Regions from separate parts of the Lysinibacillus sp. NPDC056959 genome, predicted to be linked through region 2. Evidence: predicted binding sites of a transcription regulator. Region 2 holds the regulator's gene; each other region holds the start of a gene.

Region 1 (10,596 bases), on a different contig from region 2:
ATTTCATACCTCACCTTTTATTTAATAATATGTACATACCAAAGTTACCACATATGACCTAAACAAGGAATAAAACCTAAGAAAAAATACCTTCTTTCATTCACTTCTTTCTGCTTATATTTTGAACGCGTAAAATGCTTTGTCTTCCACAACTATATGAACACATAACAAAAAACCACTAATCACGAAATGATCAACATACTAATCATATATTCCCCATTCAAACAAAAAGTAATGACTTTCAGATTGTCCAAATATGTAATCATATGTATAACCCTTTTTTATTTGAATAGTTTCAATGTGATTCAATCTAGTTAAAAGTTCTTTAACAATTGATTCTGTTACATTAAGATATGCTAATTCATTTTTAAATCTACATATAAACTCATCTTTGTTTACTAACTCAATACAAACATATTTTGGGGGATAATAATCATTAATCCAGCCATCTTCTAACGCTGTTAGCCATTGTTCATCAGAAGGATTTGGTTCATCATTGATATCCCATTCCTCTCCATCGAACAATTCTTTTTTAAATATTGCAGAAAATGCCTCTTGAATATTTTCAAATTGACTTTTTTCTGCAAATATTAAATCTACCTGCATTACATTTTCATCTCTAAACTCATATACATCAAATGATAAATTTGATAATCTAACACTTGCTATATGTTTGGCAAATGAATTGAGATCATTAAGTAAATCTTGAATTTCCTTATAAATCAAATAATATCTATTCCTTTCTTCCTACTTTTACTACTTTAAATTATTAATACAATACACCATATCTATTTGGTTAACTATTCCATTTGTGATTCTGGTCAAGTTTCTAAAATTGGTCTGTTATTTATTTGTGTACGATCGTCATGTTCATTAAGCCAGTTATAAAACGGTATTAGATTCAATTACTCTGATTAGGTTTAATATCAATTATTGTGGTTTTTAGTCTTTGTTCCCCCTCTGCAGGTGATCGTTTATTAATGGTATTTTATATTTCGTCAGAATTTTCTAATCAAATAATTGATATTATAGGTAATGCAAGTGCGGGAATAAATATTGTTTAAAAACATTATCTCTTTCCTCTAACCAATTATTAAGACAACCAGTACAATTGTCTTTTTTTGTCTGTACTTCCCCCTCCAAATTCCCTAGAATGGAAATATAGAGGGAGGAGTTTGAAATGAAGAAGATATACTTACTACTGATTCCTATTATTACATGCTTTCTAGTTTTACCTAGCACTTCGTTGGCAGCAACATTTAGCGATGTGCCTCCATCACACCCGAATTATGATGATATCAATTACTTATTAGATATGGGTGTTATTGACAAGAGCAGTAAATATGGAATATCAGATATTGTTACCCGGGAAGAAGTAGCAGTTATGATAGCTAAAGCTACAGGGCTTGACGGTGCACAACGCACTACAAAATTTAGTGATGTACTTAAATCTAATAAAAACAGCGGATATATACAATCAGCTGTTGAGGCAGGAATTATTAATGGATATGGTGATAATACTTTTAAACCAACAGCAAAAGTAACCCGTGGTCAAATGGCAGCGTTCATCGCTCGAGCATTTGACCTACCTAAAGGAAATAAATTTTTTATGGATGTTCCAGAAGAACATTATGCCTATGAAGCAGTTAAACAACTAGCTGCTGCAGGCATAACAACAGGATATGATGACGGCACTTTTAAACCAGAGGCCAACTTATCACGTGCTCACATTTCAGCTTTTTTAGCAAGGACAATTAAATACCAGGTTGAACAAGAGAATAACACGTCAGAAACAACAACTGAACAAAAAATAACAATCTCCGAAGAACGCCTTTGGGATTATTTAGATTCTCCTTTTGATTTTAAAGGGGATTTGGGAATCAGAGTTGAAGATGTTTATTTAACCTCGGAATTTTTAAGGGTTATTGTTCATTATACTAATAACGGTGTTTATGGCGGCGGAATATATGATACTTCAACAAAAATAAATGACAAAGATGCATATGATTTTGAGTTTAATTATAAAATGAAAGAAAAATACGGCTCTAAGGATGCACCTGCAGTAATAAATTTTTTAGATGGTACAGTAACAAACATTCAGTACTTTAAGCCATCCACAGTCGAAGGAGACACTGTTACTTTAACTTTTAGTTTTGGCGGTAAACATTTCACATTTAAAGATGTAAAAATACGACAATAAAAAAAGTGATATGCTCCCTATTAGGTAGACAGGTTAAAAAGTAAAATCTGTTTATCTAAGGGGAGTATTTTTTATGGGGCGAAGCAAACACCCACTCGAGTTAAAACTACATATCCTTCAATTGTTCGAAGAAGGTAACTATTCTATCAATGAATTGTGTGAAAGGTTTTCATTAGATCATCAAACTTTTCATAGATGGAAAATGAAATATGAGGCAGGTGGACGTGAAGGATTACAAGAAGCTACTTCATGTAAATTCTATTCAAAAGAGTTAAAATTAGCGGCTGTAGAAGACTACATTCAACGGAATTATTCACAGATGGAGGTGTTAGCGAAATATGAGATTAGCAGTACCTCTGTTTTAAAAAGGTGGGTAAAAAAGTATACTAGTCATAGTGAATTAAAAGATTCAGGTAAAGGAATGAGTCAAGCTATGACAGAAGGAAGAAAGACAACTTTTGAGGAACGTGTTGAAATAGTCTACTACTGTTTGAAGAACCAGAAAAATTATCAGTTGGTAGCGCACACCTATGGTGTTTCGTATCAACAGGTATATCAATGGACGAAGAAATTTGAAACGAACGGTGAAGAGGGATTACATGATCGCCGTGGTCGCACAAAAGATGAAGTCGAATTAACCGTTGAGGAGAAATTAAAATTAGAGATTCAACGTATTGAACGTGAAAATGAACGTTTACGTGCAGAAAATCTATTTTTAAAAAAGTTAGAGGAAATCGAAAGGAGGCGTCGCTAAGCCAAATTCGTCTACAGCAACGCTATTTAGCGATTCAAGAATTACATAAAGAGGAAGAACTTTCGATTCTTTTACTATGTGAAATCGCTGGTGTTTCGCGTGCCGCTTATTATAAGTGGTTAAGTCGCAAGCCTTCTAACAGAGAAGTTGAAAATGAAGCAATTTTAAAGGACATTCATCTCCTTTACCAACAAGTAGATGGTATTTACGGTTATCGTCGTACAACGTTGGCAATCAATCGTCAGCGAAAAGAAAATAATCAAGCGATGGTTAACGAAAAGCGTATTTATCGTTTAATGCAGATTAGTGGATTGAAGTCTGTTATTCGTAGAAAACGCAAGCCTTATCGTAAATCCCCAGCACATCATGTGGCGGAGAACGTATTAAATCGAGCATTTAATTCGGAAAAGCCAAATGAAAAATGGTGTACAGATGTCACAGAGTTTAAGTATGGAAACGGGAAAAAAGCTTATTTAAGTGCAATTATCGATTTATATGATGGTTCAATTGTGAGCTATGTGTTGGATCATTCGAATAATAATCCCCTTGTTTTCAAAACAATAAAATCAGCAATTGAATCATTACAATCAGGCGAGCAGCCTTTAATACATAGTGATCGAGGTTTTCAATATACATCGAAGGAATTTAAGCGAATCCTGGACACGGCTAATATGACGCAAAGTATGTCGCGTGTTGGTCGATGTATTGATAACGGACCAATTGAATCATTTTGGGGCGCACTGAAGTGTGAGAAGTATTATTTACATAAGTACGATTCATATGGAGAGTTAAAACAAGCGATTGATGACTATATTCGTTTTTATAATCATTATCGCTATCAGAAACGATTAAACGGCTTGAGTCCTTTAGAATTTGAGGGCACTGAAAAACTTGCGTTTTTTATAAATAAATTCGTTTTAGAGAAAGATAGGGCGCTTCTTGTTCAATTTTGAACAGGAAACGCCCTAATTTTTTCACCAATTTATTACCCTTTTCCATTCAGAAGCTTTAAGATTCTTTTTAGATTGACAGCGAATATCGTCGTTGCTCCCTGAATTTGCATGCCAAATGAACCCGCAGCCGATGCTTGATCGTACCCGTGTTTATTTTTTAACTCACTATTTTTTGCTTCGATTTTATAACGTTCTCGAGCTAAGCGTTTAAATTCTTCTGTTTCTTGAAAAGCTTGTTGGTCTAAATGTTCTTCTGATTTAATGGCAACAGAATAGGTCTTAGTTTTTGCACCTTCTTTAAAACATCCTTCTCGGAGTGGACAGACCTTACATTTTTCAATGTCAAAAAAATAAACCATTCTTGCACTTGCTCCTGGGTGTGAATCTGGTTTTTTACTTTTTCTATTTGCTAAATGTCCTGCTGGACATACAAATAAACCTGCATCTTTATTAAAGTCAAATCCTTTTCCGTTTCCTCGCCCATTTTGAGTAATCATTGGATTTAACTTAGAAATCCGTTGAATGCTTTGTTCTTTTGTATAAAGTAAATTGTTTTTCCCTGAATAAGCCGTGTCAGCGATGACTGTTTCAACTTCCATTCCTGTTACTTTACTTTTTTCAATCAGTTCTTGTAGATAATGTCCATCTGATTTTTCACCTGTTGTAACGACTGCTGCTGTAATTATACGTTCATCACTAATTGCTAAATGTGTTTTATAACCAAAGAAAGAACTGTCTGCTGTTTTATGTCCTACTCGTGCATCGGTGTCTGTTGAATAATTTAGATGTTCTTGCGTATCTTCTACAGCTTCTTTTAACACGTTCAATTTTTCCTTTACAGCTGGTAGATGAGCGATTTGTGGTTTATTTTCAATAATGGCAATCAATCTTTTACAGTAAGTTAATTCATCTTTTACTTCGTTAGAAGTATTCTTCTTTGGAAATTTTTCTTTCATGGATTTATCAAATTGATACACTGCTTTGCGGGTATGTTTTGATTTTTCTTGTAAAAATTCTTTCGGTGATTTTTGGTTATAATGTGCTTTGGTATGTGTTGCGTCCACAATGATTGTTTTACTTTTGATAATGTTCTTTTCGAGTGCGATTTCAACTGTTTTTCCAATGAGCATATCTAATAAACTTACGTCTTGAAGACGAAGTCTTCGGAATTTTGTGAGTGAACTTGAATCAATCACGTCATCTTCTGGCGCCATACCTAAAAAATACTTGAAAGACATGTCATATTTTGAACGTTCGACAAGGTCTACATCAGATACATTAAAAATGGCTTTTAACAATAAGTACTTAAACATTCGAATCGGAGGAATCGCATTTCTTCCATTGTCTAAACAATATTTTGTTTTCAATTCTTCTAAAATGAATGAGAAATCCACTAGTTCGTTAATTTGACGAAGCATATTATCTTTTGGCACGACAATATCGTAAATGGCCATATATGGACTTAAGTTGAAAGTCTCTTGGTTTGAAATCATTGGGAACACCACCTGCATTTAGTCTCTCAATTATAAATTAAAAAGGCGAGGTATTCGACGATTGAATCGTCGAATACCTCGCTAAGTGGAACCAGATGAAGTTTTTCAGTGGCCTCTTAGAATTTAGGGCTCAAGCCGCTAAATACATTTTTTATTATTTCCACTGTCTACTTGACGGGGTGCAGTTCACTTTTCAATTGAGCGCTTGGTCTTTATTTTGATGACTAATTAATAAATTTTCAACCTGCGTTTTGATTGCTTGTTTGCATATCGAAGAACAACATCATTCCCTGCTGTCGCTACATGTACATCACTAAAGTATTCGTCTATCTTTTCCCATTTCACTATCCTAATTTTATCTTTGGCTAACAGTCTCTTAGAGTTGTAATAATCTTGTGTTATGTCCTATAGAAGCCTTTCAAGGATTGGCAAGTAGACCTTACTCATTTTAAGATTTTCTATCACTTTGAAATCACGCTGTAACGATTGAACAGCCATATCATAAACCACATATTTATGAAGTAATCGCCTTTGCTCGAAACTTATCATACTACTCGCTCTCAATTTAAGAACGTTTGTTCGTAATTATTATAGAGCGAACTTTTGCTTTTTGACAAGTGAAAGTTGCAGGAATAAATTTTAAGTAGCGTGATTTCGGTTACTATTGCCTAATTTTATATATACAATTCATGATAAATTTCCTAAAATAGTAATTAGTAGTCAAGACAGCGAGGAGAATATAATTGAGAAATTGCCCTAATTGTTTAGCCATTAATCCATTTAAGAAAGTACATAGAGATGGGGCTGAGATTGAAATATGTGAATATTGTAATACGATTAAGGAAGAAGAGTGCGAGGAATATCCGAAAAAACAAGTACAAAATAAAAATGATTCAGATCCAATTGTTACTGTTGCAATCGGATATACTGTGGGGGTAGTGTTTTTTGTTATTTTGATTATGGGTATTCTTAATTATTCTTAATTCTTAATATTTTGGACGACATGTAATGATATAATAAATGAACATTGACCAAGACGGCAATTAAGCTATCTTGGTCTTTACATTTTAGTTACTACGTTGTGCAATGATGAGTTTTAAACCTTCATAATCACCATTTGTCATAGTTCCATTATCAAATTTATCTAACCATAACTTCTCAATCAGCCCTTTATCTACTGCTTGTTTAATAAAGTCACGTACTGCCGCTTTAGTTGTTTTGTTTGTAAATTGCATTTTATCATCATTAGCATTACCCAGAAACTCTAAATGAGTCATCCATCTACTAATAATGCCCCCCGAACCGTAAGCGCTACCGATATATCGACTTTTTCCATCTTCAGAGCGTTGAATATAGATTCCATTTTGATTCAAAACTTGTTTCAACTTGTTTTCTTCTGTATTATCTTCCCATATAGCAATAATCTCTCACCATGAAAATACTTGTCCTAGTACATCATCCTGGGAAACATCTACATCTGGTAATTCTAACCCTTCAAATTTAGATGTATGTGCAAGCCTACTTGTAGCTTTACTTTCTTGAATTATTTCTTTAGAAGCCAATATTTCAGTAATACTCGTCCCTAATTCAACGTAATCTGTTGTTCGATAATCAATATAATAGTTTTTATTTTTCACCACTCCTGGTAATGACATTAGCGTAGTCTTTAAGTTTTCATTAATATCCGTTGCATGATAAATTCTAAAATAGCGACTTGGTTCATTATCCCATAATTCAAACGCTCTGATTTTATAGAAATTTGTTTTTACACGGTATGCTACCCAAGGAATGGATTCTGAAGTTTTGTCATCTCTTTTTCTTAATTCAAACATACTTGCAAGTCCACTTTCGATTAGAATTGGTTCCAATACATCAAACATAAATTCTCTCCCTTTATGTATTAATTTAATTATAGCAAATTACAAGAGCTTTATTGAAAATACACCAATTTTTGTGCCCTTTGCTTTTAGTTACATTCCTGTTAACTATATCTCATACACCATCACCTCCAACATTTGTTTGTTTTGTAATCACCCCATTATGCTAGTTGCTTTGTAAAATAAAAAAGACGCTCAAAATCGAGCACCTTAAGAAATCATTAGTCAACACAGAACAGCTACTTACTTATACTCGCAAGGCAAATGATAATTCATATAATCCTCAACATCATAAAGAAAACCGTACAGCTTTTCGTAACTTAGCGGTCCAGTTATTTTAACATAAGCATCTTGAACTGCTGGTGTGTAAAACGCCGAAAATAACTTATGATTTTTATAACGTTTCCTTGTTCGATCTAGACTATTATTTTTATATTCTTGTTCCAACTCTTTCCTAAGTCTTTTTGCTAGCAATAGACTTTCTTTTTTATCTGACTGAAATAGTTCCTTTCCAACTTTTGCTTCATTAATGAAATATTTCATTTTTTCGATAACGATTTCGTTTGGAATTTCGTCTATTCCATCAAAAAGTACTTTGCTCAATTTAGCATCACCTCACTCACAATCATAAGCTAGGGGACTAAAAGTAATAAAAACACCCCGAAGGATGTTAACTAATTTTGTTACGATTGAGTTGGTTTTCAATTCCAGCCCGATCAATTTGAATCCAATATTCTGCTATTTTTTCATCTTCAATTCTATATACCGCGCTTGCGATTTCAATAACCGGAAGACTTGTCGGCTTATATCCATCGACCTCTCCAACATGCGTACCAACTTGTTTCCAACGCACATATACTTTATTTTCTTGTACCATGAATTCTTGGATTTCTAATGAAAAATCACCATATGCTGCTACCATTTCTTTTACATGGTCTGCATAATCGGTGGGAGTTCTTAAAACTGTTGATTCCTCTTCAGAAATAACTTGGTGTGCCAATACTCGGTCTGCCATTAGTTTAGTAGCGTAATCTGGATTTTTCCCTGAACGTACTTCTTCAAAAAATTTTTTAACAATTTGCTCTGGTGTCATTTGAACCCTCCACTATATACATTTTGACAAGGATAACTATATCTCCTTCGCTTAATAATAATCCTATAGGAAACAAATAGGAACAATTTTCTGCAAATTCTACTCTCAAAACCATATCAAAGTGTTCTGGCTGTTTGATGCAGTTTTCAAAGCAAACTAAAAACACCACGAAGGATGTTAACTTGTTTTATTAGCTCTATAAAAGCACATTTATATTTTATTTGGTTATAATTTTCCAATTAGTTTAATAAATAAGTAATAAGGAGGTGATTATTTGAAAAAGAAATTAGGCATTCTTCTTTTTGCTGTATCACTTTTAGGCTTAACGTCTGTATCTACAATCTCTTCTGCATCAGCAGCTGGTCCCAATTGTTATAAGGTAGGTTCGGTATGGATATGCGAATACTAAGGAATTGATAGATAAAGATAATAATTTATTTCTAATTTAAAACCACTTTTTAGTGGTTTTTTTCTTAATCTAGCTTTAGCATATAAACACCACCTCCAATAAAAAGCTACTACTGATAAGTGGTAACCTAATCTACTTATTTTGTTCTGATTCTTTAATATCTTTTAAAATTCTAATAGTAGTAAGCAATTTATTGTATCGAATCGGACTTAACAAACTATTAATGAATGATAGAGACACTATAATTAGAAAATAATCATAAACAATCCAACAGATTTCAAAACCTCTGATTTATAAGCTTCATTCGATTCGAAGATGTTGCAGCAATTCCTACAAAAGCTCCTGTAAATGCCCCTGCTATAGAGATAATAATGCCATGTATTGTTCCGAAAAGAGAGAGAATAGAATTATTTTTGTTAATATTATTTTGGATAGTAACCTCCATTACTTCTAAATCTTCATAAGTAATCTCTTTCCATGTAACTTGTAATTGATACTTCATAGTTTGACTATCATAAATATCAAGGTTATACCCTCAAACTCTGCAATGTGTTTAGTTTTCATTCCAGATAACTTCCAGTCAAGTACAGTTAATTCACGTTCTTTTGTTAAATATTTAGAGTGTTCGTCAATGTAATCAATTTTATCCATGTATTCGTTTACTAAACGTTCTGGTAGAATACTATTATTTCTGAATGCTTGTTTAGTGTTGGATCACTGATTCCTCCACCTCTCGGCATTCCTAAATTGTCGTAGTTAGCGACCATAATTTCATTTGCATACGGACTCTTAATATCAAATCCTAAAGCTTTTTTCATGTGGCTGTAGCGATCAATAATCTACAATACTTCTGTTGCATTGTAATCTTTTTGCCCTTTTAACATAGGTTTGCCCTCCTAAGTTGTGTTATATGACTTATCTGACTAGCCTGAATACAAGGGAATAAACCAATTCTGAGCTGTAGCGTCTGCAAACGCTGCGGCTTTTTTGTCATTAATCTACAAAGTCAAAACCTCCGTATAGCTGTTCCCAAGCCTATTCATTATAACTCTCATCAACAGCATCCTTGGACTTCATCGCCTATTAGATTTTTATCAATTCCTAATTGCTCAAGTGCAAACGTCTCTTTTACCTGAGCATCTTGTTCATTCATTCCTACTAAAAAAGTAACTTTCATTATTTCCCTCTTTTGTTACCGAACATTTTGGTTTAAACACCCGAATTTTAAAATAGGATACAGAATAAGATATAGTACTGATTAATTTAGGGAGGTTAACATTTGAGTAAACGCAAAGATAGTTTTAATATGAATGACCTTTTATCGAATGGCGAAAATGATGCTGCTAAGCTTGCTGTAATTGCTGGACTAATTACTACATTAGGTGACGGCCTATCTACTATTGCAGCTATGATGGCTCTAGAGGAAGCTCAATCCCAACAATCAAATACCAACAATAATAGCTCCTCAAATAAAATAGATGAATTAGAAAAGCAAGTTCAATATTTAACAAAGGAACTAAATAAACTTAAATACTCAAGAAAATGAACCTCTTTCCCTGTTACACAAAATTTATCAGACACAATCCTCAAATTGTTTAGTAAAAAGTTGCTTCTTTTTCAACATCGCCCGACTCGAAATCTTCTTTTTTTCCCATAGCCTTATGACAATTCATACAGTAAGCTACTGTGCCTCCATGATGATTTAAATGGTCATACATACTACTCTGGTCAGCCATGAAATCACCCGTTTTTGTGTAGTAAGTAGTTGATGAGCCGGATACTCGCTCTCTCACATAGAACCCTTCACTAGCATTACA
Region 2 (10,596 bases):
CAAGGCCATATATGAATGCGGGGGATTATAATTGACCGTTTTTCGATATAGTGGACGCACAAAAACTGGTGCACACAAAAAAGGAATCATCGATGCGACTAACAAAAAGGTAGCACTTGAAAAATTACGAGCACAAGGCATTAATGCCCGTGAGCTGGAAGAGTCTAAAAGCATTTTACACAAAGACTTAAACATTGGCGGTAAAGTAAAGCACCAGGATTTCGTTATTTACTGTCGCCAATACGCAACACTAATCCGTGCTGGCGTTTCAATTGTAGAGGCAACACATATTTTAAGTTCGCAAACCAAAAGTAAAGCATTGAAAAGAGCTTTACAACAAGTGGAAGAAGATATACGAGGGGGTACAGCATTTTCAGATGCAGCCGCCAAGCATCCTAAGGTTTTTCCAGTAATGTTTATTAATATGATGCGCTCAGGTGAGGCAACGGGGAATATCGATGAGACGTTAGAGCGTTTAGCAGGGACACTTGAAAAGCAATTCAAAATTAAGAAGAAAGTACAATCAGCATTAACATATCCAGCTATTTTATCTGTGCTAACAATCGCGGTAGGTATGTTTTTAATGATCGTTATCGTTCCGACGTTTATGGCTACTTTTGAAGAAATGGACATAGAAATGCCAATATTAACGGTTGTTGTTGTCAGTATTTCAGATTGGTTAATAGCATACTGGTATGTTGCAATTGGGATTCTCATATTGTCGATTCTTCTATTTCGATTTTTCTATAAAAATAATAAGCAATTTCATTACAATGTGAACTATGCATTATTAAGATTGCCTGTATTTGGTATTTTAATGCAAAAAAATGTAATCGCTCGTATGACCAGAACCTTAGCATCCCTCTTCAGTAGTTCAGTGCCCATTCTACATGCACTAACTATTGTCGAAAAAGTAGTAGGGAATCCAGTTGTAGGAAAAGTTGTACTGGAGGCAAGAGATAACCTAGAAAAAGGCGGGACATTATCTGAGCCACTAGAAAAAAGTTGGCTATTCCCTCCTTTAGTAACCCAAATGACTTCTATCGGAGAGAAAACAGGTTCGCTTGATTATATGCTCGAAAAAATTGCAGATTTCTACGAGGAAGAAGTAGATCGCTCCGTTGATACATTAAAATCGCTCATAGAACCATTGATGATACTCGTTTTAGCAGCGGTTGTAGGAGTGATTGTCGCAGCAATTTTCTTACCAATGTTCGCATTATACGAAAATATGTAAGCGTTCTAACTATAAAGGGGGTGGTATAGAAAAGACGGTAGTAGTTGTTGTTGAAGTAGGTGTACATATTTTCGGACTAATTATAACAATTATAAGGAGGAACACCGATGTTCAAAAAAATCATGAACAAAAAACTATTAAAAAATCAAAAAGGGTTAACGCTAATCGAGCTATTAGCGGTAATCGTAATTCTTGCTATTATTGCGGTGATAGCAATTCCTGCGATTGGGAATATTATTAGTAATTCTAAAGATAAAGCGATTCTTTCAGATGCTGCTGGTGTCCTGGCGGGTGCAAAAATTGCTATTGTTGATGGAGCTTGTGGTGAACCAAATAGTGCAGGTACTATTACCTGTGACGCAAAAGTACTTGCAGACGTTTTTGAGGGTGATTTAGATACTAATGATAAAGTGGAAAAAACAGGGAAAAAATATACTATAACTTATAGTAAATTAGCAAATATTAAAAATGAAGATAAATTTACTATCAGTGGTCTTTATACAGCTAAAGATAAAGAAATAACTGAAAAAGCTTTAAATAAAGTTATGAATAAGTAATGATCTTTCAAAGAACATCCAATTCGCAAATTGGATGTTCAAATGAAAGATTAATATATTTGATTTTTGTTATAAAAATCAAAAAGGAGGCATCTTTTCACATGTTTATAAAAAAGAAAAAATCGCATGTGTCGATTGAGATAAAGGATTATATATTACGTGCGATTGTAGCAAAAGGTGCTGATCCGTCGCAATGGAAGGGCTATGAAATGCCATTAGCACAGGGAATGGTTGAGGGTTCTGTTATTCATGATGAAATGGAATTGTTTGATGTCATGAAAAATGATGTGGCAAAATGGGCAGGCAAAAAGCAAAATGCGCGTATTTTTGTACCGGATACTTCCGTTTTGTTAAAGAGCTTTGAGCATCCTGATGATATAGAGTGGCATGAATTAAAAGGGTATGTGGAGATGGAGCTTGGTCAATCTATTCATCTTCCATTCCAAGATCCACTTATTGATGTGTATGATCCAAAACCTAGTGATGGGCAGGCGATGCTATTTGCAGCACCTTCAGAAGAAGTGACGAAAATGATTGGACTTTTACTCGATGCTTCATTAGAACCTCAAGTAGCAGATATTCGTGCATTGTGTAATATTCGTCTGTTAGAGTATTTGCAATTAATAAAAGATAATCGAACTTATTTAATAGCGGATTGGTCCATCAATGAATTGTCGATAAGTATTTTTTCGTTTGGTCAATTGGAATTTTTACGGTACCAATCATTTGATACAGATTTATCGGAGTGGAAGTTTGAAGAAAAAGAGGAGTTTAGTTTTTCTTATCGTTTAGATGCCGAAGACGATTATCGTATCATTCTTACCGATCAAATGCTTGAAATCGATCGTATCATGAATTTTTTTAAGTTTTCCTTACATAAGGGTGAGAAAAGTGTCGATGAGATTATCATTTTAGGAGATAATCCACTACTTCCTACCATTGAAGAGTTTTTAGAAAATAATTTTATGACACCGATTATTATGTTAAATGATTCAGTCATTCAAAAATCATTTCCTCAATTTTCAGAGAAATTCGCAAGTTTAATTGGACTTGCGTTAAAGGAGGTTAACTGATGGTACCAGAAATAAACCTCTTACCGGATTTAGAAAAAAAGCATTCAACACCTACTTTAATCTATGTAGTATTTATAATTCTTATTGGTATGATAGTAGGATATATGATTTTCTTGTTTTTCCAAGCAAAAAGTGATCTTACAAAATTAAGTGCGCAGGAAGTGGAGCTTTCATCCCAACACGAACAACTTCAAACGGAGTTAGATGTAAAGCGAAATGTGAACGAAGGCTCATTGGAACAATCTGTACAATTTGTGGAAAAAGTCTCGTATCCAGTGACGCCCTTAATGGATGAAACCCAAGTATTGTTACCAGAGCAAACGTATTTAAGGGATTATGTATTTGGTGAAAAAAATGTTGAGGTTACGGCTGATTTTGAAACAATGTCAGCCATATCATCTTATTTAGAAAAGCTAACAGCAAGCCGTTATTTCAATGATATTCAGGTTGATACTATTTCTAATTTTGATTTTGATGTATCTATAGGAAATCAAGAGGAAGAAAATACTAAGAACAAGTTTAAGGAAGTGCCACGTTATTCGGTAACGATTACATTAGGAATTGATTTTAAATTTCTCGCTGGAGGTAGAGAATCATGACTAATAGTAAAAATTCAACGATTCTTATCTTAACAGCTTTCATTGCAGCCATTTTATTTGCGCTATATTACTATTTAGTAACACCTAAGTTAGAAGAAGTAGATGCGAAGGAAAGTTCAATTAGCTCCCTTCAACAAGAAATGTCTACTATTCAGAAGCAGATTGCTTTAATTGAAGAGAATGGCAAATCAGCTAGTGCAAGTAATTTAACATTACATAAAAAAGTACCTCAAACTCGAGCTATTGATGAAGTAATTCGAAATATTGAAGAGATTGAAGCGGTGACGGGGACACGGGTAGAAGCTATGGATTTTAATAATTATGATTCACTCGTAATGGATTCTACTATGACAGATCCCAATTTGACAAATTCTGAGGAACTGGCTGATACAGAGCAATCTGCAACTGAAGCGGATGAACAAGCTACTGCTAAGAATGATGAATCACCTGAAGCGAAAGATAAAATACCATCGGCTACTTTCAATAAAGATTCCTTACCAAAGGAATTAAAATTAGTAACATTTAATATTGATGTTGTTGCACTGGATAATAATGCGATGGTTGAGTTTATAAAAGAGATTGAAAAAATTGATCGTGTGATGAAAATTGATGCTATCGATTTCACATTGACTGGTGAAGAAGAGAAATTCCAGGAGGACGCCGATCCAACCTTAAAATCTACCATACAAGTAACGACGTTCTATTATGAAGGACAACAATAGATTGATTGGCGCGCATACTTCCAATGTATGGGCGTCTATTAGTATAGGAGGAAATAAAAATGGAGATTGCTTATACAATTACAGTTTTCATATTTGGGCTCGTTTTAGGCTCATTTTTTAATGTAGTTGGTTTACGTGTGCCTCTGAAGGAGTCCATTGTGCGTCCACCCTCGCATTGCACTTCTTGTAAGAGACAGTTGACGGCATTTGATTTGGTACCTGTTTTGTCCTATGTATTTCTTGGGAGAAAATGCCGAAGCTGTGGGCAAAAAATTTCTTGGCTTTATCCATTGATGGAACTTATAACAGGCATGTTATTTACATTTGCTTATTGGAAATTAGGCTTTAGTGCAGAATTTTTTGTAGCGCTATTATTTATTTCATTATTAGTCATTATTGTCGTGTCGGATTTTGCTTATATGCTTATACCCGATAAAGTGCTATTATTCTTTTTACCATTGCTAGTTTTGGGACGCGTCATATCTCCTTTGTCTCCGTGGTGGGACAGTATAGTTGGTGCTTTGGTAGGTTTTGGCATATTATATTGTATAGCTGTCCTATCAAGAGGTGGAATGGGTGGTGGCGATATTAAATTATTCTTTTTACTTGGTCTTGTACTCGGGACAATACATGCACTTCTAACGCTATTTTTAGCTGCTGTCATTGGCATGATTGTTGGAATAGTAATGTTAAAAGTACGCGGACAGGGAAGAAAAACGCCTATACCATTCGGACCTTCTATTGCTTTAGCTGCTCTTATTATCTATTTCTATGGGGATGCGTTGATGAATTGGTATCTTGGATTTTGGTAATTAATCAGTGGGGGAGTCCTTCGATGATTAATAGTCTTCAAGCTTTTATAGGTAGTTAATGCTAGATAAAGATCATGGAGGGGATAAGATGAAACCAATTATCGGAATAACAGCCTTTGCGGAGGATGATTTGTCCTCAAGATTAAATGCTGCTTATAGCAAAAGTATAATTGAAGCTGGGGGTGTACCTCTTATAATTCCGATTGGAGTTGAAGAGGATGTAGCACAAATTTTATCGTTGACGGACGGATTATTACTATCGGGCGGACATGATGTACATCCATTTCTTTTTGGTGCAGAACCTACACCAAAGTTAGGGAAGATTCATCCGGAAAGGGATTCAGTAGAACTTTCATTGATTGAAGCGGCCTCTATTCGGAAAATGCCGATTTTCGGGATTTGTCGAGGGATTCAAATGCTGAATGTTGCATTTGGAGGCACACTCTATCAGGACATTGATAGTGAATATCATAGTAAAAAATTAATAAAGCATACGCAACAAGCGGCACGGGGCGTTGCTACACATCATGTTCATCTAACACCGGATACATTATTAACAACAATTATCGAGGAAGAAAAAATAGCGGTAAATTCATTTCATCATCAGGCAATAAACGCAGCAGCAGAAAAATTGAAAGTGGCAGCTAAATCAAGTGATGGTATCGTTGAAGCCGTAGTACACGAAGATTTACCATTTTGTCTAGCAGTACAATGGCATCCTGAAGAGCTAGCCATTGTAGGAGATGAAGCATCAAAAAAATTATTCTCTGCATTTGTAAAGGCGAGTTTGAAATTCAAGGTAGAGGCATAAAACTTTATAAGCATTACGGAATAGAATTTTGTATCAATGGCAAGATAACCTTGGTGATAAACATGAAAAAATAGATGTATGCCATAAAAGCGGCTCATCGGACGCCCCTAGGAAGCTCTGCGCGAAAGCGAAGCGTCAGCGGCAAATGTTTTCTGTAGCGAAAGCAAAGCGGCAGCAACAAATGTTTTCTGTAGCGAAAGCAAAGCGGCAGCAACAAATGTTTTAACTGTGCGAAAGCGAAGCGGCAGCAACAAATGTTTTAACTGTGCGAAAGCGAAGCGGCAGCAACAAAGCACCCGGCCGGAACGAAAATCACCCCCACGTTATGGGGATGAGCTTTTTTAAATTAACTAAAGACATTGCTAGAGGGAAGAATCCATTATACAGTGGGTTCTTTTTTAGTGTATAAAAAGGCACTCAAAAAATAAGAAAAAAGAGGTATATGCCCATTTGCGAACATAAAATCCTCTTTTTATACGTTGCTATTGAGATACTTTTAATGAACACGGCGATAAAGACCTACAACATGGCCCAAAATAGAAACTTGGTCTACGATAATTGGCTCCATTGTTGCGTTTTCAGGCTGTAAACGGAAATGACTTTTTTCCTTAAAGAAACGCTTTACTGTTGCTTCATTCTCTTCAGTCATTGCTACTACAATATCACCATTATCAGCTGTAGATTTTTGTTTAACAATAACTAAATCTCCGTCTAAAATGCCAGCTTCAATCATTGATTCACCCATAATTTCTAGCATAAATAACTGATCTTCACTTGTACCATAAATATCCGGTAGTGGGAAATATTCATCGATATTTTCAACAGCAGTTATCGGAGAACCTGCAGTAACTTTCCCAACAAGTGGGACATGTATAACATGTTGCTTTTGAATAGAATCCTCTGGCTCTAGAATTTCAATGGCACGTGGTTTAGTTGGGTCGCGTCGGATTAAGCCTTTTTGCTCCAAACGAGCTAAATGTCCATGAACTGTAGAGCTTGAAGCAAGTCCAACTGCTTCACCAATCTCACGTACAGATGGTGGATACCCCTTTGTGCGTACCTCTTCTTTAATGAAATCTAATATGGCCTCTTGTCTTTTCGAAACTTTTTTCATGATTGCTCACCTCTTTTTTCTAGTCATTCTACTTATTAGTAGTATAGCAGAATGCGAACACTTAAGCAAACATAGGTTCGAAAAGTGTTTGACAAAAACGTTTGTTCGCATTATTATAAGAACATATATTCCGAACGAACATTCTTGAAAAGGGGTTATTCACATGAACTGGTTAAAAAAAAATCCACATATTACAACTTTATTAGGAGCTTGTCTACTATTTACAGCATATCTTTTTATAACAGATCCAGGGGATGTCACATACGCAGAAATTGAAGTCGAACATGGTGATAGTTTATGGTCGTTAGCCGAACAATACCGTGGTAAAATGAAATCGGATGAATGGATTAAGCTTGTTAAGGCCGAAAATGAATTATCGAACGTACGAATTATTGCAGGTAATTCTCTAGTGATTCCAGTAGTGGGTGACGACCAACCCAATTCTATAAATTCAATTGAAATTGCGAGAAATGTAAAATGATAACAAAACAACAATCGGCTGTTGTCTATTGCCGTGTGAGTACAGAAAAAGAGACACAAAGCTCCTCATTAGAGCGACAGGAGGAGGAGTTAGTACGCTATGCTAAAGAACAGGGCTACGAAGTGAAACTTGTTTTTAAGGATAAGCATAGCGGTTATGATGTGGAACGAGAAGGATTACTAGAAATGCTCGATTTCATAAAAGAAAAAGAAGTAACAGCATTATTTGTGCAGGATGAAACACGTTTAGGACGTGGAAATGCTCGAATGGCCGTTTTGCATTTATTGCAGAAAACTGAAACTAATGTTTTCTCTATGCGAGACGCGGGACCTGTACAATTAAATGAAATGGATACGATGCTCCTAGAAATTTTAGCAATTGTAGAGGAGTACCAGCGTAGAATCCACAATGCTAAAATACGTCGTGGCATGCGTCGGGCAGTTGAAAATGGCTACCGCCCTGAAAATAATTTATCTAACCGAGGAAACCCAAACGGCCAGGAACGTAAAGATGTCCCTATAGAAGAGATCGTTAAACTCCGCAATCGAGGCTTCACATTTGAGGAAATAGCTATGACTCTTAGGGGGCTAGGCTTTGACGTAAGCAAAGCCACTGTCCATAGGAGATATCGGGAACATTTAGAGGGAAACGAAATAAAGTAACGTTTTAATCAGTGGGAGTTTTCCTACTGATTTTTTTCTTTTTAAAGGCTTTATATGAAGGTGAAGGAACGAGTAGTGACGGATAGAACAGTGAAAATGGTGGATAGAATCGGCAAAGTGACGGATAGAACAGTGAAAAACGTGGATAGAAACGCCAAAGTGGTGGATAGATTGGACATTTTGGAAATAAAATAAGAGAAGTAGCCATTTCTACCTCTCTTGCTCAATATTCTCTATAATGTTTGAAAAGCAACTTGCCATCTTTTACTGTAGTAATCTTTCATATCAATTAGAGCTATTTCGTTATTCTCGGTACCAATTTTCATCAAAAGAGAGATGTAGGGCTTTACCCACAGTAATACCAAATTGTATAAAACCTCTACCTCTTGCAGTTATGATGTTTCCATCTTGGACAACTAGGTCTTCAGAGAAATGATTAAGATCGAAGAAGTCTAATTTTCTTATAACTTCTAGCGGCAATCCAACAGTATACTTTCTGTTTTTTAATACTCCGGCTTTCGCTAAAAGAGATGGAGAACTAGAGATACTTGCAATTGTTGCTCCTTTGGCATTCGCATTACCAATAAAATCAATTAATTCTTGCTCATTTATTAGGGAAGCTATATCCATACATCCAGGTAGCAACAAGCTATCAATTTCGTCAAGATTAACTTCACTTATTTGTGTATCGGCTATACAAGATAACCCAGATTCCCCTTTGATTTTTTCAGTGTTTAACCCAACAGTAACAATGGGTTTATCTCCTTGCATTAATATAGATAATGCTACACTCAATTCATATTCACTAAATTGGGGATACAATAATATAGCGGTCTTTTTCATATAGTTCTCCCATCTATTTTAAAACGAAGATTTAGAACTCGACTTATCAGAATAACGAAAATATCTTATACCCATTCCTCATCTAAGACAGCATAGTAGTATTCATCCGATACGAAAAATATATACATTTCTTAAAAAATGTAGCCATCTCTACTGTGACACAACTTATATCTTCCGACTTTCGTATGTGTGTCTTCCTTATTCTCCGAGTCTGATTTCGCAAAAAGCTACTGCCATTTAGTATGACTCTCCAAAGGCTTAAATTCCGCAGTATCGTTGCGTACACATCTAAGGCTTAGCTTCAGTTAAATTCCTTAGATCGAGTAATTTGCTAAGGTAATGCTTGCGTTCAAATCTCTATCCAACTTTAATCCGCAAGAGCAGATAAATAATCTGTCTTTCAATCTCAAATCGATTTTGATTTGTCCACAACTAGAACAAGTTTTGAATGATGGATACCACCTGTCAGCTTCAACAAATTCAATTCCGTATTTTTGACATTTGTATTGAATTTGCCGTTTGAATTCATATAGCTTTTGCCCAGCTACCGCCTTCGCCAGATGTTTATTTCTCATCAACCCTTTTACATGTAAATGCTCCATTACAATACGAGATGGCTTGGTTTTCACAATCTCATTAGAACACTTATGTAAATGATTTGTTCGGATATCGTTAAGTCGCATATATAAATTACGGATTGCAGTGTTTTGTTTTTGAATATTTTTCATATTCTTTAAAGGTATTTTATAGGTTGGCTTTCGGTTTTTAGTATACTCTTTCGTGTTGGCCTCAAGCTTCCGAGCTAGTTGTCGTTGTTCTCGTTTCAACTTTCGCTCTAATCGTTTGACTTCTTTGGTTTTGTTGATGTTCTTTTTGAACTCACCATCAGAACAAACTGCCAATTTTTCAATACCTACATCAATTCCTAAACTTTCGCCTTTCAAATCATATGGTTCAAATTCTTGCTCATATCCGATTTAAGAACCAATTTCGTCCGTCAAATGAAATGCGTGGATTTGAATATTTATGACCTTTTTTAAGCCTAGGAAGCGCATTGCAAGTTTTCACATTGCCAATCTTTTCACCTCTAAAACCTTCATTTGTTCGTTTTAAACTTTCGTAATTTACATAAAAACTAACTTTACTTCTTCGTCTGCTTTTGAACCTTGGCTTTTCAGTCAAGCCTTCGAACCAACGCTTTCTAGCGATGTCAGCATCTTTCACCGCTTGTTTCATCACATTGCTCCCGACTTCCTTAAGCCATTTATGCGTTGTTGGTTTCAGTTCGTTATTGATTTTTTTACGAACTTCGCCCTCTTTGACTGTACGCTTCTCGTCATTATAAATACGTTCACTTTCAGCCAAGAAATAATTATAAGCCCATCTCGCAGTCCCCGCAGACTTCCAAAACAAAACCTCTTGTTCTTTAGTTGGCTTTAGTCTTATCTTTGTCGCCATTATCATTGTTTTTCACCTTGACTTGATGTACTGACTCGACAATAGCCAATGACCAACTTTTGTTTAGCAAATTTCCCAATGGACATTAATTCCATGCGTACCACCTCTCTTTCACTAGGATAAAATCTATTACCCTATTTAGAGAGGTTGTTAACATTTTTATAGTTGTATATATTTTTCTTGTTCACACGAAGGCGCAACCCTTCATGCAGTCTTTCTCTCACGAG
Region 3 (10,596 bases), on a different contig from region 2:
TAAAAAATGGTGGCACTTAGCAAAAAGAACATCATGATTATGTCCCGACGTTATTACGTCCTGAATCGGCTTTGCACTTAGGTCTGGATGAGGGTTGATTCAATGTCGGTCATTTGGGATAATGCCATAAGACGTGGAGGAGCTTCTGTATTTGTCGCTTCGCTATCGCTACAAAAACGTTTACTGAAAGAAGTTTAAAAAAAGACTTACAACTAATGTAAGTCTTTTTCTCATTATTATTTTAATTGGTCGCCATTTACTACTCGTCCAATTGCTTGACGGTCAAATTTAACGCGCACATTGTCTGCAATTTTTAATGTCACAGCTGTGTCCTCAATTGAGTCAATCTCGCCATGTAAACCACCGATTGTAATAACTTTATCTCCACGTTGCAAACCACTCTGCATACTTTGTGTTTCCTGCTGTCTCTTTTTAGCAGGGCGGATTAAAATAAACCACATTGCAACGAACATGATTAAAATCATGATTAAGCCAGAATATTGTTCCATCATTCTTGCCCCCTTTCCAATTCTACTTTAGTATAGACTATTCCACCATAAAAAAGCGATGGTCAAGCCCAAATTTTTTCTATATTACTAATATTTTTTCTACGATAGACATTTTTTTGCTAAAAACATTCTTAATTCACACAAATTTGCATGCCCTTTTTACTAAATATTAGAAGTTCTTTGCGTTTGGCCCATTAAAGCCGTATTTCTCGAAAAATTCTTCTCGGAAATCACCAAGACGGTCTTCTCGGATTGCCTCACGTACTTGTTCCATTAGTTTCAATAGGAAGTGTAAGTTATGGTAAGTTGTTAAACGAATACCAAACGTTTCTTCCGTACGAATTAGATGACGAATATAAGCGCGTGAATAGTTTTTACATGTATAGCAATCGCAGTTTGGATCAATTGGTCCGAAGTCACGTGCATATTTTGCATTTTTAACAACTAAACGGCCTTCAGATGTCATTAATGTGCCGTTACGGGCAATACGTGTTGGTAATACGCAGTCAAACATATCAATACCTCGAATAGCACCATCAATTAATGAGTCAGGTGAACCAACACCCATTAAATAACGTGGTTTATTTGCTGGCATTAATGGTGTTGTAAACTCCAATACTCGGTTCATAATGTCCTTAGGTTCACCAACAGATAAGCCTCCAATTGCATAACCAGGGAAATCAAGCTCTACCAATGCTTCTGCAGAACGACGACGTAAATCCTCGAATTCTCCCCCTTGAATAATACCGAATAGACCTTGATCTTCTGGACGTTTATGTGCCTCTTTACAACGTTTAGCCCAACGTGTAGTACGGTCTACTGATTGCAGCATATAGTCATACGTCGCAGGGAAAGGTGGACATTCATCAAAAGCCATCATAATATCCGAACCTAAATCATTTTGAATTTCCATCGCCTTTTCTGGACTTAAAAACAATTTGTCCCCATTTAAATGATTGCGGAAATGAACCCCTTCTTCTTCGATTTTACGGAATTGACTTAGTGAGAACACTTGGAAACCACCTGAATCTGTTAAAATCGGGCGATCCCAGTTCATAAATTTATGCAAGCCCCCTGCTTCCTTAACAATATCATTACCAGGTCGTAGCCATAAATGATACGTATTTGACAGAATAATGCCTGCATTCATTTCCTTTAATTCCTCAGGTGACATTGTTTTAACAGTTGCTTGTGTCCCAACAGGCATAAATGCTGGCGTTTCGAAAGAGCCATGCGGTGTATGCACGATACCAAGTCGTGCTCCAGTTTGTTTACAAGTATGAAGTAGCTCATAACGAATTGCTGGTTGTGTCATATTATAAAAATTCCTCTCTTATCTAAAGTAAAAACAGTACTCCGATTTTTTCTTTATTCTCCTTTTGGACGAATAAACATAGCATCTCCAAAGCTAAAGAAACGATATTTTTCTTCTACAGCTTGTTGATATGCACTTAAAATTGTTTCTTTTGTTGCAAGCGTACTAACAAGCATAACAAGGGTAGACTTTGGTAAATGGAAGTTTGTAATTAAACCATCCACAACAGTAAATTCATATCCCGGATAAATGAAAATAGACGTCCAACCTTGTTCTGCCCGTACTTCGCCTCCATATTTAGAGCCGATCGTTTCTAAAGTACGTGTAGAGGTTGTACCAACTGCAATCACTTTACCACCATTACTCTTAACTCGGTTAATGATAGATGCGGTTTCTTCCGTTACACTATAAAATTCAGAATGCATTTCGTGATTTTCAATTGACTCTACACTTACAGGACGGAAAGTTCCAAGTCCCACATGTAAAGTGATAAAAACAACTTCGACCCCTTTTGCTTTCACCTGCTCTAGTAATTCTTCTGTAAAATGCAGGCCTGCTGTTGGTGCTGCTGCTGAACCTCGCTCTTTTGCATAAACAGTTTGGTAGCGATCCTTGTCCTCTAACTTTTCGCGAATATATGGAGGTAGTGGCATCTCACCAAGTTGCTCTAAAATTTCATAAAAAATGCCGTTATATTTAAACTCAAATGTACGTCCACCATGATCAAGCTCTCCTGTACAAGTAGCTGTCAGTAAGCCATCTCCAAATGTTACAACTGTGCCAACTTTTACACGCTTAGCTGGTTTAACAAGTGTTTCCCATTCATCCGTACCCGCCATTTGCTTTAACAGCAGTACCTCTATATGAGCACCTGTTTCCTCTTTTACACCCATTAAACGTGCTGGTAAGACTCTTGTATCATTTAACACAAGACAGTCTCCAGTTTGTAGCTCATCTAAAATATGAGCAAAGTGGTGGTGCTCTACATTTGTTGAGCCTGGCGTCACTACCATTAATCGACTAGCTGTACGGTCCAAAAGTGGGGTTTGTGCAATAAGCTCTTCTGGCAATTCAAAATCAAAATCTTCTACACGCATGAAAATACTTCCTTCTTCTAGGTTTGTTGGGGATATTCATATCCAAAATGTTCGTAGGCTAAATGTGTTGCCACACGTCCACGCGGCGTCCGTTGTATAAAGCCGATTTGCATCAAATATGGCTCGTACACATCCTCAATCGTAACGCGTTCTTCACCAATAGATGCTGCCAACGTATCCAAGCCTACTGGGCCACCTCGGAAGCGCTCAATCATATTGGTCACAAGTTTATGGTCAATATGGTCAAGCCCTCTAGGATCGACTTGTAATAGCTCAAGCGCTTGCTTAGCAAGTCCCTCCGTTATCATACCATCTCCAAGCACCTGTGCATAATCTCGTACTCGTTTTAGCAGACGGTTAGCAATACGAGGTGTACCACGTGAGCGCGTTGCCATTTCAAGTGCTGCTATTTGTTCAATATCAACATCAAATAAATGCGCACTACGTACAACAATTTCTGCAAGTGAAGTATTATCATAATACTCCAATCTTAATAATACGCCAAAGCGATCCCTTAAAGGTGCTGATAGTGCACCTGCTCTTGTTGTTGCACCCACAAGTGTAAATGGCGGTAAATCAAGTCGTACAGAGCGCGCTTCAGGGCCTTTACCAACGACAATATCTAAACAAAAATCCTCCATGGCAGGATAAAGCACCTCTTCAATTGCACGAGGCAGGCGATGTATTTCATCAATAAATAGCACATCCCCTGGCTCCAGTGAGCTTAAAATAGCTGCTAAATCGCCAGGACGTTCGATTGCAGGGCCGCTAGTCATGCGCACATTGACATTCATTTCATTAGCAATGACAGCAGCTAATGTAGTTTTCCCAAGTCCGGGTGGTCCATATAACAGCACATGATCTAAACTTTCCTGACGAAGCTTTGCCGCTTCAATGAAAATTTGTAAATTCTCCTTTACCTTATGTTGACCAATATATTGTGCTAATCTTTGTGGGCGTAAAGATAATTCAAAATGTTCATCATAGCTACCTGCCTCACTAGCCATCATACGTTCAGACATGTACTTTCCCCCCTTTCACTATTTTAACTTTAATAGCAATTGTAAAGCTTGTTTCATAAATGCATCTGTTGTTTCAAGCTTGTCGTTATCTTCGAGCTGTGGACGTATTTTTTCTAGTTCTTTTTCAGAATAACCTAGTGCCATTAAGGCAAGAATAGCTTCTTCAAGCTCATGTTTATATGGATTCACACCAAATAACGGTAGCTCATCTTCTGTACTTGGTAGTTCAATAGTATCTAACAATCCGCCAAGTTTACCTTTTAAATCTAGAATCATTTGACGTGCCGTTTTCTTACCCACACCAGGAAACTTTACTAAAAACGATTCATCCTCTCGTTCAATGGCACTGATAACCTGTTGTGGATTCCCAGTAGCTAAAATAGCAAGCGCACCCTTTGGTCCAATCCCTGACACTAAAATAAGTTTACGAAACAACTCTCGTTGGTCTAAATTTGGAAAGCCATATAACACTTGTGCGTCCTCGCGTACATGTAAATGTACATATATTTGTTGTTCGAGTGCTGATGTCCTGAACGCAAATGGATTAGGTGTATTCAACTGCCAGCCTATCCCTTGTTGTTCAAGGACGATATACTCAGGAGTTATACGCTTTATTTGTCCGTTTAAATAATCATACATTCTATAATCCCTCACAATCATCGTCTTCGATTATAGCATATTGCGAACGAATGCTCGACTATAACAAATGTGCTAAAGCGCTGGAGAGCTCGAAGCAAAAGTAAACGATCCACCACTTTTGCCCGAGGCATCGAAGCGACCTCGAGGATGTAGCGCTTTAGCCTAGACGAAAACTATGCTCTAGGTTATACACAGTTAAAAATCTATAATTTCCTTATCATTAAGAAATAGTACAAGTAGTCGTTCACAGACAAAAATGACCGCCGAAAGACGGTCATTTCTTTATCATTTTATCAATATCGTACCACAGTTTTGGCCAATATGTGAGAGCTCGTTTTGTAAATGGCACTAAATAATCTAAAAATACCAGCTGCTGATCTAATGGTAAATCTACTGCAAAAAGCCATTCACGTAATAGCTCATTTGGATATTTTAAACGATGAAGCTTTTTTTTATCTAATCGTTTCATCTCTGGTAGCTCTGCAAATATTTTACCAAGGTCATAATTTACAGCTGGCAGTACACGATGCAACCATAAAATATATTCATCATCCGCTTCTCCAAGGTGTGCCAGATCAAAATCGATTAAACGTAATTCGCCATCTGAGCACCATAAAAAATTATGATGTACGACATCTCCATGTAAAAGCGTTATTTCTTTTTCAGGTACATCTTCCTGCGCGATTAACTGTAATGATTTCTCACTATAATGTAAAATTTGATCGATTTCTTCTTTTGTTAAAAATGGCCGAAACTCTTTCCGTCTGCTTTTAAAACGCATAAAACGCATTTGCCATTTTAAAAGCTGTGAATAGGTGTGCAAGCCTGGCACACGTTGCCAAGCAATTTTTTTATGTGTATCATGTAACATATTTAATAACTTCAGTGATTCTTTCCGATCTTTTTTACGAGCAAAATTAGCACCATGACTTCCCTCTTGCCAATCTTGCACGATTAAATACTCGTCATCACTTTTCATTAAAGGCAAAATCAACGAGGGTTCTAGATATCCAAGCTGTCGATGAATAGCCCTCACTTTTTCTGCTATTTCTATCTGCTTTGCCCGTTTCACAAAATAATTATTGGATTGATATTTATACTTCCAAATATTCGGCTTTACTTCTTCAATGATATACGCTTTTTTACCATCGATAAGGCGTCATCCCGCCTGGGAAAAAGTGCGGTGACATCCACGGTCCTACTGACGAATATGGCATTGGGCAATGTGATGGACATGGCGGTGGGCATGGTGGCGGACATGGTGGTTGACAGAAACATGGGTCCATATGCCAATTTGGCATCATGGCTGGCTGAGCATGACAACCACAAGGCTGTTCCATTTCCGGCATAGCTTCACATTCTGGTTTCATAGGGAAGAATGGAGATGTACTAGACTCTAAGAAATCCCCTACCCCAGCAACTTTTTCGCATCCCATTCCACATGATGGTTGCTCTGGCATTGTATACGGCTCCATTGGCATTGGCATCTGCATCGGCATTGGCATTGGCCAATACATATGATGATGCACTGGCTGATGACAGCTTGCACAATGTGGTACTGCTGGCATTTGTGGCATGATAAAAATCGGTTGCGGCATTGGCATTGGTGCTGGCGTCGGTTGGGCTACTGGTTGTGGTGGTGGTTGAATTTGAATTGGTGATACAGTCTGCTCTACACTTGGCATGACAACTTGTTGATTCCAGCTAAGCTCAACTGGCACTTGAGGCATCGGCATCGGCATCGGATAAGGAATTGGAATCATCTGTGGTTCAGGCATTGGTGGTGGTGGTGCAATAATTGGTGGTGGCATTGGTCGTTGTACTTCTTTTTCTTTAAAGTGCTTTGTAGGTGACTCCTTATGCATATGTTCCTTATGCCCCTCTTTATGTGATTCCCTATGTCCCCCCTCTCTATGTCCATCTCTATGCATTCCACGATCTGTTTCTCGATGATGTTCTCTATGTGGTTCTTTGTTTATTTTTTCAGGTAGGATAATTTCCATGCCCGGTACAATATAGTCTGGGTTAGCGAGATGGGCATTAAGCCGCTTCAAATCTTCAAATGAAACTCCGTACTCTTTCGCAATCTTCCACAACGTGTCTCCCTTTTGGACAATATGAATACGCAATTTTTTCCTCCCTTCCTCTCTTCGTATCATATGTTCAATGTTCCATTTGGATACAAAAAATTCACCCATGTTAGAAAGGCTTCATGGTACACTAGTTTTTAAGGAAAACTGCTTCCTTTATTACAAGCAGAGGTGATCTCTTATGAAAAAAATGTTAGGCGAAGAACGCCGACTGCAACTTCTAGCACAACTAAAAAACAGCACAGCACCTATCACAGGGACGGACCTAGCTAAATTCGCTAATGTTTCTAGACAAGTCATTGTCAATGATATGACATTATTAAAAGCTAGGAATGAGCCTATTATTGCTACTAGCCAAGGATATCTTTATATGCATCAGGAACAAATACAACAGACCGTCGAACGGACAATTCCTTGCTTCCATACTGCAGAGAATGCAGAAGATGAACTAATAACAATAGTTGATTGCGGTGGTACAGTAAAAAATGTTATTGTTGAACATCCTATTTATGGAGAAATTACTGCATCCATTATGGTCTCTAACCGTCATGAGGTAAAAAAATTTATTCAACGTGTCAACGAAACACAAGCAAGTTATTTATCCGAACTAACAGATGGTACGCACCTTCATGTTATTTCCGCACCTTCTGTTGAAATTTTAGATTTAATTGAGCTTACTTTACAAAAAAAAGGCTATTTAGTTGTCGATCTATAAGTCAACAATTTTCCCTTCCATAATGTATAAAATCAAATAATCGTTTCAAAGCTGCTAGCCTTCACAGAGACTAGCAGCTTTCTATTTAAATGAATTTTATTGCGCGATATATAAGGGTTTTTTGGTTGCAATTTTGCTAATATATCCCCATTTTAACTGATTGTAGCGTAGGGCTACTCGACTCCCGCGGGATAGCGAGACAGACGAGACCCTGCACGGAGCGGATGTTTTCTGTGCGAAAGCGAAGCTGCAGCAACAAAGCGAGTAGCCTGTAGCGGAAATCAGCCACTTCGAATTGATTAGAATGTATAGAAATGGTTAATCAATTCGTTTGGTAGTAAATCATTTAAATTTCATTTGTTCAATATATATGTGGAAATTATTATTGTAATTTCTAAAAAAAGAGCTATCCACATAAATTGGATAGCTTCAAAGTTAAAGAAATCTTTTTCGTTGTGAAGGTGTTGGCAATAAACAACTTTCTTTTCGTCCCAAAAGACGATATCTATTTTTAGCAAATAGTCGGTACATTATATTTCGTATAAATGGTGGAATAAGAATGAAAACATAGCAGACAGGCCAAAAACTATTTAATCTCCTACAAATTTTAAGTGCTGCAGTAGATTCAAAATAGACCTTCCCATGCTCAATTAATATGACACTATCTATATTTTCTGGTATTTCGTATTGAGCACGTAACGCCTGCCCTGCATCACTCTGGATGGATGCAAATTGAAAATATGCTGCATGATCATATTTGATAATAAATTGCACACTGCTATCACAAAAATTGCATACTCCGTCAAATAAAATAATGCCGCCCATACAATTTCCTCCTAGCGAAGACGACATTGATTACTCGTCTGATGTTCGATAAGTAAAGTATGTACCAAGTGACTTCACTTTGCAACCAAGTGCAGCTAGTTCTTCCATAGCCCCACGCATCATAGGCTCCTTTTCATCTGCTAAAACATCAATCATAAAGAAATAATCGCCTAAGCCCGTTTTTAATGGGCGTGATTCGATTTTACTTAAATTTAGTTGTCGCCATGCGAAAACTGATAATACTTGATGTAACGCCCCTGAACGATCTATTGGTAATGTAATCATGAAAGTTGTCTTTGCCTGTCCATCTGATAATTCTTGGGGTAATCGTTTATTTTGCTTAGATAATACGAAGAAGCGTGTATGGTTAAAATGGAAATCATGAATATTAGATTGAACGATTTCTAAGCCATATTTTTCTGCTGCCGCTGCATTTCCTACTGCGGCAATGCACTCGTTAGTATTTTCGGATACAAATTTTGCCGCTGCTGCCGTTGATGTCGTTTGATGTAACGGAGCATGGCTGAAACGATAAAATAAATATTTATGACATTGGGCTAGAGCATGTGGATGTGAATAAACTCCTATGATTGATTCCCAATTGTCCTTCTGCGCTTTATTGACCATTAAATGCTGCTGTATTTTTAACTGAAGCTCACCTGTAACATATAAGGTCGCCTCATGAAATAAATAATCAAGCGTTAACGATACAGATCCTTCTAAAGCATTTTCCAGTGGTACAACTGCTAAATCTACCTTTCCCTTTGCTACCGCCTCAATACATTCTGGAATTGTAGAACAAGGGACAAGCCACTCATTCGGAAAAGTTGCCTTTGTTGCTAAGTATGTAAATGATGCCTCAGGTCCTAAATATCCTATTCGTTTTTCCCATTGTTGCTCTGTCATTACATTTCCTCCTGTTCATGGTTTTATTTAATTGGCTCACCACCAAAACGTATGGTTGATTTCCGTTCCGACTGGGCGCTTTGTTGTTGTTGTTGCTGTCGCTTCGCTTTCGCACAGATAAAACATTTGTTGCTGTCGCTTCGCTTTCGCACAGATAAAACATTTGCCGCTGACGCTTCGCTTTCGCGCATAGCAGAGCTTCCTGGGGGCGTCCTGCCTTAACGAAGATCAACTTATATAAATGACATACGTTTTAACAAATGTCATCCCTAACTTTTAGCGACAAGCCTCTTTAATTTCACTAATGTAAAAATTCGGAATTTTTAATTCCCGAAAAACTCCTTTTATTCTACATCAAATATTAGGTAAGGCATAATATGAAGCTTCCCAAACGCTCCGGAGCCTCTATGGTCTATCCATTACTCTTCTCTATGAATTTTCTCTATCGATATAGAATAAGGAGCTGTCCCATGACGTGATCATTACATCACATGGGACTGCTCCTTTTGAGCTTATTTACATTTTGTCAAAAATTCAAGCATGCTGTCAGTCATTACAATGCACCCGAACTAATTACTTCCGCTGACTCTACAAAATCTAAACGTTTAAGTTGCTGTATTAAATCATCAAGTTCACATGTCATACTAGTGACATCTAGCGACAACGTAACATTAGCACGTCCTTGAATCGGTATCGTTTGATGGATAGTCAGCACATTGCAATGCGTAATTGTCACTGTTTCTAAAAGCTTTGCAAGTGTTCCTTTACGGTCCTGAAGCTGTACAAAGACTGTTAAAATGCGTTCCTGCACAATTGAGTGAAAAGGAAATACAGCATCACGATATTTGTAAAACGCACTACGCGATAAATCCACCTGCTTTACCGCATCCCAAATGGAAGTTACCGTACCACTTGAAAGTAAGTGTTTCGCCTCCAAAGTTTTTTGCATAGCATCCGTTAAAACATCTTCACGAACTAAATAATATCGCTGATTCGCAACATTCTTCATACGCTTCCCCCTAAAACCTATTCTTAGTCGACAAATTCAAATTCGAATTCCAATAAGCGTACAATATCTCCATTTTGAGCACCACGTTCACGTAATGCTTCATCGACGCCCATACCACGTAATTGACGTGCAAAACGACGTACACCGTCCTCGCGGCTGAAGTCTGTCATTTTGAAGATACGCTCAATCGCATATCCACCAAGAATGAATGTACCATCAGGATCACGAGAGATTTCGATTGAATCTGCTTCAGATTGGTGTTTGTAAAGTACCGTTGCATCTGATTCTTCATCTAGATCGTCGAATAATGGGAATTCAGGAGTCACTTCCAGTAAGTCGGCAATTTCAAATAATACCGGCTTTAAACCTTGGCGAGAAACCGCTGATACTGGGAAGATTTTCGCATCTTCCCCCACTTTTTCACGGAAAATTTCTAAGTTTTCCTCTGCATCTGGCATGTCCATTTTAT

Evidence for each region. The regulator LexA, encoded in region 2, represses DNA repair genes until DNA is damaged. The targets are predictions, from matches to a motif close to CGAACATATGTTCG.
Region 1: ACFTQ7_RS24880 (YhjD family protein) is a predicted target of LexA. The motif match lies at 5,969-5,982, and genes of this name have one in related genera.
Region 3: ruvA (Holliday junction branch migration protein RuvA) is a predicted target of LexA. The motif match lies at 4,626-4,639, and genes of this name have one in related genera.

Annotation. Positions count from the first base shown of each region.
Region 1 covers NZ_JBHURE010000005.1:144,409-155,004, forward strand. Annotated here, with positions in the region: gene ACFTQ7_RS08490 (S-layer homology domain-containing protein) at 1-2, opposite strand, end outside; gene ACFTQ7_RS08495 (hypothetical protein) at 202-726, opposite strand; gene ACFTQ7_RS08500 (S-layer homology domain-containing protein) at 1,181-2,200, shown strand; partial or broken gene ACFTQ7_RS08505 (IS3 family transposase) at 2,274-3,829, shown strand; gene ACFTQ7_RS08510 (IS1182 family transposase) at 3,940-5,400, opposite strand; gene ACFTQ7_RS24880 (YhjD family protein) at 5,806-5,949, opposite strand; gene ACFTQ7_RS08515 (hypothetical protein) at 6,144-6,383, shown strand; gene ACFTQ7_RS08520 (GIY-YIG nuclease family protein) at 6,468-6,785, opposite strand; gene ACFTQ7_RS08525 (hypothetical protein) at 6,828-7,280, opposite strand; gene ACFTQ7_RS08530 (hypothetical protein) at 7,521-7,880, opposite strand; gene ACFTQ7_RS08535 (ester cyclase) at 7,948-8,370, opposite strand; gene ACFTQ7_RS08540 (hypothetical protein) at 8,645-8,779, shown strand; gene ACFTQ7_RS08545 (hypothetical protein) at 9,057-9,281, opposite strand; gene ACFTQ7_RS08550 (hypothetical protein) at 9,834-9,956, opposite strand; gene ACFTQ7_RS08555 (translation initiation factor 2) at 10,059-10,325, shown strand; gene ACFTQ7_RS08560 (hypothetical protein) at 10,375-10,596, opposite strand, start outside.
Region 2 covers NZ_JBHURE010000010.1:99,904-110,499, reverse strand. Annotated here, with positions in the region: gene ACFTQ7_RS13790 (type IV pilus twitching motility protein PilT) at 1-35, shown strand, start outside; gene ACFTQ7_RS13785 (type II secretion system F family protein) at 32-1,237, shown strand; gene ACFTQ7_RS13780 (prepilin-type N-terminal cleavage/methylation domain-containing protein) at 1,345-1,794, shown strand; gene pilM (type IV pilus biogenesis protein PilM) at 1,896-2,867, shown strand; gene ACFTQ7_RS13770 (PilN domain-containing protein) at 2,867-3,466, shown strand; gene ACFTQ7_RS13765 (potassium transporter) at 3,463-4,188, shown strand; gene ACFTQ7_RS13760 (prepilin peptidase) at 4,248-5,000, shown strand; gene ACFTQ7_RS13755 (gamma-glutamyl-gamma-aminobutyrate hydrolase family protein) at 5,089-5,811, shown strand; gene ACFTQ7_RS13750 (hypothetical protein) at 5,840-6,037, shown strand; gene lexA (transcriptional repressor LexA) at 6,308-6,925, opposite strand; gene yneA (cell division suppressor protein YneA) at 7,089-7,406, shown strand; gene ACFTQ7_RS13735 (YneB family resolvase-like protein) at 7,403-8,068, shown strand; gene ACFTQ7_RS13730 (DJ-1/PfpI family protein) at 8,372-8,911, opposite strand; partial or broken gene ACFTQ7_RS13725 (RNA-guided endonuclease InsQ/TnpB family protein) at 9,226-10,375, opposite strand.
Region 3 covers NZ_JBHURE010000003.1:277,878-288,473, forward strand. Annotated here, with positions in the region: gene ACFTQ7_RS05580 (polysaccharide deacetylase family protein) at 1-20, shown strand, start outside; gene yajC (preprotein translocase subunit YajC) at 237-509, opposite strand; gene tgt (tRNA guanosine(34) transglycosylase Tgt) at 679-1,824, opposite strand; gene queA (tRNA preQ1(34) S-adenosylmethionine ribosyltransferase-isomerase QueA) at 1,878-2,921, opposite strand; gene ruvB (Holliday junction branch migration DNA helicase RuvB) at 2,939-3,943, opposite strand; gene ruvA (Holliday junction branch migration protein RuvA) at 3,962-4,582, opposite strand; gene ACFTQ7_RS05610 (phosphotransferase) at 4,857-5,654, opposite strand; gene ACFTQ7_RS05615 (LysM peptidoglycan-binding domain-containing protein) at 5,725-6,711, opposite strand; gene ACFTQ7_RS05620 (transcription repressor NadR) at 6,854-7,387, shown strand; gene ACFTQ7_RS05625 (thiol-disulfide oxidoreductase DCC family protein) at 7,823-8,212, opposite strand; gene pheA (prephenate dehydratase) at 8,243-9,118, opposite strand; gene ACFTQ7_RS05635 (hypothetical protein) at 9,142-9,309, opposite strand; gene ACFTQ7_RS05640 (ACT domain-containing protein) at 9,672-10,127, opposite strand; gene obgE (GTPase ObgE) at 10,151-10,596, opposite strand, start outside.